DNA from 4 places in the Terrabacter lapilli genome. Region 3 is predicted to be linked to each of the others. Evidence: riboswitches for the same ligand, from Rfam matches in the RefSeq annotation. Region 3 holds a riboswitch; each other region holds the start of a gene.
What was found. Region 3 has a riboswitch for S-adenosylmethionine ahead of ABD241_RS10340 (cyclic-phosphate processing receiver domain-containing protein). Riboswitches for the same ligand answer to the same signal wherever they lie in the genome.

Region 1 (2,192 bases), 650 kb from region 3:
TTGATGACGTCACCGGCGAGGTCGACCGAGGCGCCGACGTTCTTGAAGTCGTAGCGCGTCGCGATCTCCTTGCTCGCGCTGTTGACCGCGTTCGCGATCTCCTGCTTGTCGAACTTGCTGACGATGTCGAAGGAGGAGTCGGCCATCGGTGGGTCCTTCCAGATGCGTGTGGCTGGGCTGTCGGACGGGTGGCCGTGGGCACGCGGACATGCCGGACACGTCGCCGTGGTCCCGATTACTGACCCCGCCCGATCTCTTGCTATCCTTCCAGACGCACCAAGGCAGGTTGTCCGAGCGGCCAATGGAAGCGGACTGTAAATCCGTCGCGAAAGCTACGAAGGTTCGAATCCTTCACCTGCCACCCAGTGCGCCGAGAGGCCCTGACCAGCGCAAACGCGGGTCGGGGCCTCTTGCATGTACCCCGGGAGGGTACGTGGCGCCACGGATTCCGAAGGCTATTCTGCAAGCCTCTGACCTGCGGAAACGTGAGAGCCGAATGGCTCCGCGGGGAATATGTGGGGAAATCGGGCCCGGGACGGGGCGTCTCCTACGGGCCTCCCGCCCGTGACCTGCGGCGATGCGGGGGAGGGGGGTATGCAATCGCGACGGACTTCTGCGCCGTGGCGATTCGAGGCCCTTGCCTTGCCGGCACGGCGGCTGCGCTGCTGCCCCCACAGGACTGACTCGTAGTGCCGCAGGACCACGTCCACGGTTGAGGCGTTCGCCCGAGCGTCACAAGTTGGGGACCAGCTGTCGTCTCGATCCCGGGACCATCTCGACATGCGAAACGCGGCAGGATCTTTTCCTACTGTTTTAGTGGGGTATTGGGCGCGGTCTCAGTGAGTTTGCCCGACCGGATCACATTGTGCCGCAACATGTTTGGTGTCTACCGAGTCTCTCTGTCGATGTGTGTGAACGGTCTTGCGCTCCGCATCCATGCGGTTGCCCGCTTCGTACCGGTGTGCGTACGCTCACCGCAGGTCACGAGTTCCAGTGCACAGCCCCGGCTTGCTGGACAGCAACCCTCCTCCGCGGCGGGGTGCTCCGGGTGAAGACCTGGCCGGTCGCTGATGGCGCCGGCAAGCGCGGACTCGTTGATCGGGTCCCGGAGACCCGAGGAGCAGAGATGACCGCACGGACGACCACCCTGGTGGCCCGTCGGCACGTCGACCTGCTCCGCGTCTCCAGCGCGCTCTGTCGTCGGTGACGCACCGCCTCGCCGACGTCGACTGACGTAGCCCCGGCGGTACGCGACCTGGCCGCCCGGCGACCCCGTGCGCCGGGCGGCAACGACGCAGACCTCTATCCACGCCACCCGTCCCCGACGGGCGTGCCCGTGTCCCCAGGAGACCCTCAGTGTCCACCACCTCCGTCCCGAGAACCGCTCAGGCGGCACCTTCCCCATCCGCTCCTGCTCCACCGCCCGCGACGGCCGTCCTCACCGCCGTGCCCGACACGTCGCCCGTCCTCACCGTGGTCCCTCGGCGCACGCCGTGGACCTGGGTAGGTGTGGCGGGCGTGCTCGTCCTCGTCGCGATGTTCGTCAACGGGCTGGCCACCAACCCCGGCTGGGAGTGGTCCACTTTCGCCGCGTACTTCGCCAGCGAGACGATCGTGCGCGCTCTCGGCACCACCATCCAGCTCACCGTGCTCGGGACCGTGACCGGTTTTGCCCTCGGCGTCGTCCTCGCGGCAATGCGCCTGTCCCACAATGGCTTCCTGCGCTCGGTCGCGTGGACCTACATCTGGGCCTTCCGCTCGATCCCGCTCATCGTGCAGCTGCTCTTCTGGTTCAACATCGCCTACCTCTACCAGACCATCTCCTTCGGGCTGCCCTTCGGCCCCTCGTTCGGCAGCGTCTCCACCAACGACCTGTTCGGGGCCCTCGGCGCCGCCGTCCTCGGTCTGGCACTGCACCAGGCGGCCTACGCCGCCGAGATCATCCGCGGCGGCATCCTCGCGGTCGACGAAGGACAGCGCGAGGCAGCCGCAGCCCTGGGCATCCCGCGTCTGCGCCAGTTCACCAAGGTGGTCCTGCCCCAGGCGATGCGCTCGATCCTGCCGAACGCCGCCAACGAGGTGATCAGCCTCTTCAAGGGCACCTCGATCGTGTCGGTGCTCGCGATCCCGGAGCTCTTCTACCAGGTGCAGGTCATCTACGGACGCAACTCCCGGGTCGTGCCACTGCTGCT
Region 2 (2,192 bases), on a different contig from region 3:
CGCGGCCTCGAGCTCCATCGCCATGTCGGCCAGCATGAACTGGATGCCCTGGAAGTCGGCGATGCGCTTGCCGAACTGCTTGCGCTCCTTGACGTAGGCCAGCGCCTGGTCGAGCGCGCCCTGGGCGATGCCGACCGCCTGCGCCCCGATGGTGACGCGGGTGTGGTCGAGGGTGCGCAGCGCGATCTTCAGGCCGTCGCCGACCTGGCCCACGACGCGGTCGGCGGGGAGGCGGACGTCGTCGAAGTGCAGCTCGCGGGTGGGGCTGCCCTTGATGCCGAGCTTGCGCTCCTTCTCGCCGAACGTGAAGCCCTCGTCGGACTTCTCGACGACGAAGGCGGTGACGTTGCCGCCGCGCGGGCCGTCGGGGTCCGTCACGGCGAGCACCGTGTAGTACTCGGAGACGCCGGCGTTGGTGATCCACGACTTCTGCCCGGACAGGACCCACCCGTCGCCGTCCTGGCGCGCCCGGCACCGCATCGACGCGGTGTCGGAGCCGGCCTCGCGCTCGGAGAGGCCGTAGGAGAAGGTCGTCTCACCCTTGGCGAGCGGCGGCAGGTAGCGGGACTTGACCTGCTCGCTGCCGTCGAGGATGAGCGGGAGCGAGCCGAGCTTGTTGACGGCCGGGATGAGCGAGGCCGACGCGTCGACGCGGGCGACCTCCTCGATGACGATGCAGGTGGCGAGCGCGTCGGCCCCCACGCCGTCGTACTCCTCCGGCACGTGGGGGGCGAAGAAGTCCGAGGCGACGAGGGCGTCGTGCGCCTCCTGCGGGTAGCGCGCCTCGGCGTCGACGGCAGCGGCGTACGGGGCGATCTTGTCCTCGGCGACCGCGCGGACGGCCTCTCGGAGGGCCTCGTGGTCCTCGCTGGTCCGGAACAGGTCGAAGTCGGCGTTCGTGCTCACGGACGGTGATCCTACTCGCCGGTTCGGACGACCCGGGCCGCCTCGTGAGCGACGCCACGGGCGACGCAGCGTCAACTGCGGGGCCGAGCCGTATGCCGTGTCGGCGTCCACGATGAGGACACCCGCTCACTCTCGGTCGCGACGCATACGTACACTCCCCGGTAGGTCATGAGCGCCAGCGACAAGCCCCGGCTCGCTGGCCGGCAACCCTCCAACCGCGGTGGGGTGCCCCGGGTGAGGACCTGGCCCGTCGACGCCACCCGGCGCGCGGGCAAGCGCGGAGAGACCTCCCGAGAGTCGCTCTCCCGCACCGACCCGTCGGTGCGCCGGCTGCTGAACCCGCAGCCCCGGTCACCGACACGACCGAGGAAGAGCACCGAGCGATGACCGAGCCCAACTGGTCCTTCGAGACCAAGCAGATCCACGCCGGACAGTCCGCCGACGGCACCACCGGAGCGCGCGCACTGCCGATCTACCAGACGACGAGCTACGTCTTCAACGACACCGACCACGCCGCAAACCTGTTCGGGCTCAAGGAGTTCGGCAACATCTACACGCGGATCATGAACCCGACGACCGATGTCGTCGAGCAGCGCATCGCCGCGCTGGAGGGCGGGGTCGGGGCGCTGCTCGTGGCCTCCGGGCAGTCCGCCACGACGCTGGCGCTGCTCAACCTCGCCGAGGCCGGCGACCACATCGTGGCCTCCCCCAGCCTCTACGGCGGCACCGTCAACCTGCTGAAGTTCACCTTCCCCAAGCTCGGCATCGACGTCAGCTTCGTCGAGGACCCGACCTCGATCGAGTCCTGGCGGGCGGCCGTGCGGCCCAACACCAAGGCCTTCTTCGGCGAGACCATCGCCAACCCGAAGGCCGAGGTGCTCGACATCGAGGCCGTCGCCGCGCTCGCCCACGAGCACGGCGTGCCGCTCGTCGTCGACAACACCATCGCCACGCCCTACGTCATCCGGCCGATCGAGTGGGGCGCCGACGTCGTCGTGCACTCCGCGACGAAGTACCTCGGCGGCCACGGCACCTCGATCGCCGGGGTCATCGTCGACGCGGGGCGCTTCGACTACGCCCAGGACCCGGAGCGGTTCCCGAACTACAACACGCCCGAGGAGAGCTACCACGGCCTCGTCTTCGCGCGGGACCTCGGCGTCGGCAGCCCCCTCGGGGCCAACCTCGCCTACATCCTCAAGGCGCGCGTGCAGCTGCTGCGCGACCTCGGCCCGTCCGCCGCGCCGTTCAACGCCTTCCTCATCGCCCAGGGCCTCGAGACGCTGTCG
Region 3 (2,192 bases):
GCTCAGCCTCCTCAACACCCTTGGCGATCAAGTACTGGGCCATCGCTACCGCGTGGACGACGTGGACCCGCGAATCTTCGAACTGGGAGGGCAGTGGATCCGGGAGGACGCCGTCAACGTTGATCACCTCATCGGCGTTCTGCCTCTGCCGACGGCGTGTCGTCTATGGTTCAGTGCCTACCCGAACGACGACGAGGGAACGATGTCGAACGCGCTTGGCGAGCCCGTGCCGGCAGCGCTCGAGGATTGGCTAACGGGCAGATTGGCAGACCCAACGCTCGGCTTAGAACCAGGCGACGTTGCGGACGCGTATTCGGCGATTGTGGGCTGGCAGGAGTCGCTGCGCGATCTAGTTGTTTACGCAGGCGAATTCCAGGATCGTCAGGAATTGGAGTAGGAGGCTAAGCGGCCTGAGCGCGGGCGTCGCCGCCTGCCCTCCTCTCCGCTCGGCGCGGTCGAGGCGATTTGCCTACAACAGAAGGCCGTCATCGCGAGATCTTCTCCGGTCGATGGGATGACCTGCTTGCTGCTCTCTTCAACGGCTGGGCCCGTGTTCTGCATCCCACGCCCGTGGAAGGGGTGGCACGATTTAGGCTGGGCGGCGAAAGTGCACCCGGTACACATTCGAGGCTGCCTCTCGAGCCTGGTTGTCAAAAGGCTCAGCGCTGTATTCTAGGTGGATGAGTTGAGGCTTGGGCCCAAGGTGCCATTCCCAGCTGCACGTCGCATTGCGCGCGTATGCGGTTCATCGATGCCGTCGCGCGGCGCCGGGTTCGGTAGGTCGTGAAGCTCGGATGCGAGTGCTGCAAAGGTCGCCGTCGAGGTTGCCGTCGCCTCGCGCGTGCAGCTGATTCAGCGTCGTCGCGACCTGCCGCCAAGGAGCTGCCATATCCGCGCCTATCGGCTCGGCGCTCGGCGCTCGGCGGATGCGCGGAGCGAGTCGAGCGGCGCTGTCGCAAAGACCGCGGCAATACGCCGCGAGTCGGCGGACGTGGGAGCCCAAGTAGGCGGCCGGAAGCCACGCTGATGTCCGAGGCGTCCTTTCATCATGTCTCCCGGGTCAAGAGGCGCGACCGTCACCCACCTTGGAGGGGTCGCCCGGCAACCGGTCCGCCCCGGTGCCGTCCAAGGAAGACCCGGCCGCGCCGGCATCCGTCGGCTCCGCCAGAGCGGGCCTCGGTTCAGGGGCTCCTTGGACCGAAAGGGGCTGTGGATGCACCCATCCCTGCTTCCCGAGCTTCGCCCGCAGACTCCGCTGGTCGTCCTCGTCGACGACACACGCGCCTTTCGAGACCGGCGATCCCACCTCCAAGTTCGCCGCGGCCACGATGCGGTCGAACTCCTTCGTGCCGTCGGGGACCGGCAGATCGACGAACTCTGGCTCGACTACGAGCTCCTCGGCGGGACGACGTCCGTCGCGGCGGTCGACCATCTCGTTGCTCGAGCAGAGCGCGGTAACCGTCTGGGCGTCGACGTGATCGAGGTCCATTCCGCACGAGTCCCTGAGGCGCTCCACATCACCCAGCGTCTGCAGCGCGCTGGGTATCGCGCCCGGCGGTGCTACGTGCAGGGCATCTGGACCCGATTCGACCCGGCGACCCACGACGAATGGCGTCCCGATGCCAGCGCCGGCATCGCTGAGCACCCCACTTCGAGGCGCGCGGATGCCAGCGGACCCGCCGACGTCACGGAGGGTTTCCGCGCATGATTCGCGACGCCTGTCTCTCGGTGCAACTGCGTCTGCACCTGCCGGCTGGACTCGTCGTCATCGAAAGTGGCGAGTCGGGGCAGCGGCCGGCGACGCACCCGCGCAGGCGGTCCACATCGTCACGGCATACAACCCGCACGGCCGGCCGGCCACGGAGTCGGACAACCGTCGCGCGCAGCGCGCCCTGGTCGCGCAGCCGGACGCCAGGAACGCGGCGTACCACCCGGCGGCCGGGGCCGACCCGGCGTGGCTGCACGTCGAACCGAGCGTTGCGATCGTCGGCCTGACGCGGCAGGAGGCTGTCGACCTCGGGTGGCGGTTCAAGCAGGACGCCATCTTCGAGTGGACGGCTGACGCGTTGACTGTCGTCTCCTGCACGGATGGCGCGACAGTGGCGCTCGGCTGGCGCCAGATCACGCCTGACGCGCGGGCCACCGGCGCCGACCGGGCGTGGCGGGAGCTCGGCCTGGCATCTCCGTACGTG
Region 4 (2,192 bases), on a different contig from region 3:
TCCACCGCGGCATCCACGCAGGCATCGAGGAGTGGCAGCGGAGGTATGCCGCGGCCGGGGGATCGGTCTCGGACCTGCCGGAAGGGCCGGGGCCGCGACGCGCCTCGCGCACCCGGACCGGCACCTCGGACCGCGGCCTGGCCGTCCTCGAGGGTGGAGATCACAGCGCCCGGCAGCAGCTGGTCAACGAGTCCCTCGTCGCCTGGGCCGCGGTCCTGCACGGCGAGATCGACGAGTCCGAGCTGGCCGACTGGGTGCCGTCCCTGGTCGGACCGCTTCGCGACCTGCACGTCCGTGACGCGATCGTGGGGTGGTTGTGTCCGGGGTGCGTGCCGCTGGATGGCTTTCCGGACCAGCTCCAGGTGCTCCTTGACGAGCTCCTCGGACCGGAGCTGCGTCTGCCACCGGCCGCCGGTGACGAACGGTCGGGGCCGGACACGGGGCCGGACACGGGGCCGGAGGAGGGCCCGTGGAGCGACGGCCACGGGTCGGGCGAGCCCCTCGACGTCAGACCGGGACTCGACCTCGACGACGCGCGCCTTGCTGCGGGCCAGCTGGACGGGTGGGACGAGGCGGCCGTGCCCCGGCTGGTGCTCGCCCGGCTCGAGCAGGTCTGCCGCCTGACCCCGCCGGCGCACGCAGCACCCCTGCTGTCGGTGGTGGCCTCGCTCGCCTGGTGGGTGGGCGACGGAGCCAGGTCGGGCGTCGCTGTCGACCGTGCGCTGGAGCTCGAGCCCGAGCACCGGCTCAGCCGGCTCGTGCGGCAGTCGCTCGACTACGGCATCCGCCCGAGCCGGTGCGCGTGAGGGCGTCCATGTCGTGGACGGCTGCGTGAGGCCACGAGGCGCCCTCGCGTATGGTTTGTCGAGGTCATGAGTACCAGTGACAAGCCCCGGCTCGCTGGTCGGCAACCCTCCTTCGCGGTGGGGTGCCCCGGGTGAGGACCTGGCCGCGCCCGTCCCGGGTGCGTGCAAGCGCGAGCACGAGGAGTGGTACCCGATGACCGTCACGCACCGGAAGCAGGGCACGCGGCGACCCGGACACGTCGGCGCGGCCGGAGGTGTCCAGCACACTGGGGTCGCCCCGTTCCCGTCGGGGCGCGCCACGCCGGCGCCGGCCCCGGGGCACGGGCGTCCCGGTGACGGCCGCGTCGACCAGCGCGGCGACGGCGTGTGGCGCGACGGCGACCCGGTCGGCCGGCGCCGGTTCGCCGACGTGGGCGACATCGAGCTCGAGCGCGGGGGCGTGCTGCCCGGGGTGCGCATCGCCTACGAGACGTGGGGAACGCTCAACGAGGCCCGGGACAACGTCATCCTCGTCGAGCACGCCCTGACCGGCGACAGCCATGTAGTGGGGGAGGCCGGCGATGGTCACGCGTCGCCGGGCTGGTGGAACTCGCTCATCGGTCCCGGGCGCCCGGTCGACCCCGGGCAGTGGTTCGTCGTCGCTGCCAACGTCCTCGGCGGCTGCCAGGGCAGCACCGGTCCGGCGAGCACCGCGCCCGACGGCCGGCCGTGGGGCAGCCGGTTCCCGTACGTCACGGTGCGTGACCAGGTCAAGGCCGAGCATCGAGTGCTCGCCGACCTCGGCATTGACCGCCTCGCAGCGGTCGTCGGCGGGTCGATGGGCGGCATGAGGGCACTGGAATGGGCTGTGAGCCGACCCGACGCGGTGGAGCGCTGCATCGTGCTCGCCTCCACCGCCTACGCCACCGCCGACCAGATCGCCTGGTGCCAGTCCCAGCTCCTCGCGATCCGCCACGACCCCGACTTCTCCGGGGGTGACTACTACGCGAGCGGACGTCGGCCCGACGCCGGTCTGGGCCTCGCCCGCCGCATCGCGCACATCACCTACCGCACCGAGGCCGAGCTCGGGCAGCGCTTCGGCCGCGAGCCACAGCTCGGCGAGGACCCGCTGCAGGCCGGTGAGCGGGGGCGCTTCGCCGTCGAGTCCTACCTCGACCACCACGCCGGCAAGCTGGCGCGCCGCTTCGACGCCAACTCCTACATCGTCCTCACCGAGGCGATGAACTCCCACGACGTCGGGCGTGACCGCGGTGGGCTCCGGGCGGCGCTGGCCCGGGTCACGGCCGACTGCACCGTGGTCTCGGTCGACACCGACCGGCTCTACCCACCACGGCTGTCCGACGAGCTGCACGCGGCCCTACCCGCGTCCGAGCGCGAGCACATCGT

Region 1: linked by a shared signal. The riboswitch ahead of ABD241_RS20690 (putative leader peptide) and the one ahead of ABD241_RS10340 (cyclic-phosphate processing receiver domain-containing protein) in region 3 are both predicted to bind S-adenosylmethionine.
Region 2: linked by a shared signal. The riboswitch ahead of ABD241_RS16720 (bifunctional o-acetylhomoserine/o-acetylserine sulfhydrylase) and the one ahead of ABD241_RS10340 (cyclic-phosphate processing receiver domain-containing protein) in region 3 are both predicted to bind S-adenosylmethionine.
Region 4: linked by a shared signal. The riboswitch ahead of metX (homoserine O-acetyltransferase MetX) and the one ahead of ABD241_RS10340 (cyclic-phosphate processing receiver domain-containing protein) in region 3 are both predicted to bind S-adenosylmethionine.

Annotation. Positions count from the first base shown of each region.
Region 1 is NZ_BAAAPU010000007.1:1,183,482-1,185,673, forward strand. It holds gene ABD241_RS13550 (YajQ family cyclic di-GMP-binding protein) at 1-146, opposite strand, end outside; tRNA gene ABD241_RS13555 (tRNA-Tyr) at 281-361, shown strand; SAM riboswitch class IV at 980-1,092, shown strand; gene ABD241_RS20690 (putative leader peptide) at 1,127-1,207, shown strand; gene ABD241_RS13560 (amino acid ABC transporter permease) at 1,447-2,192, shown strand, end outside.
Region 2 is NZ_BAAAPU010000009.1:393,654-395,845, forward strand. It holds gene ABD241_RS16715 (acyl-CoA dehydrogenase family protein) at 1-906, opposite strand, end outside; SAM riboswitch class IV at 1,071-1,190, shown strand; partial or broken gene ABD241_RS16720 (bifunctional o-acetylhomoserine/o-acetylserine sulfhydrylase) at 1,233-2,192, shown strand, end outside.
Region 3 is NZ_BAAAPU010000007.1:533,279-535,470, forward strand. It holds gene ABD241_RS10335 (hypothetical protein) at 1-397, shown strand, start outside; SAM riboswitch class IV at 1,059-1,176, shown strand; gene ABD241_RS10340 (cyclic-phosphate processing receiver domain-containing protein) at 1,214-1,708, shown strand; gene ABD241_RS10345 (DUF3293 domain-containing protein) at 1,665-2,192, shown strand, end outside.
Region 4 is NZ_BAAAPU010000009.1:89,311-91,502, reverse strand. It holds gene ABD241_RS15340 (DUF4192 domain-containing protein) at 1-806, shown strand, start outside; SAM riboswitch class IV at 869-983, shown strand; gene metX (homoserine O-acetyltransferase MetX) at 1,000-2,192, shown strand, end outside.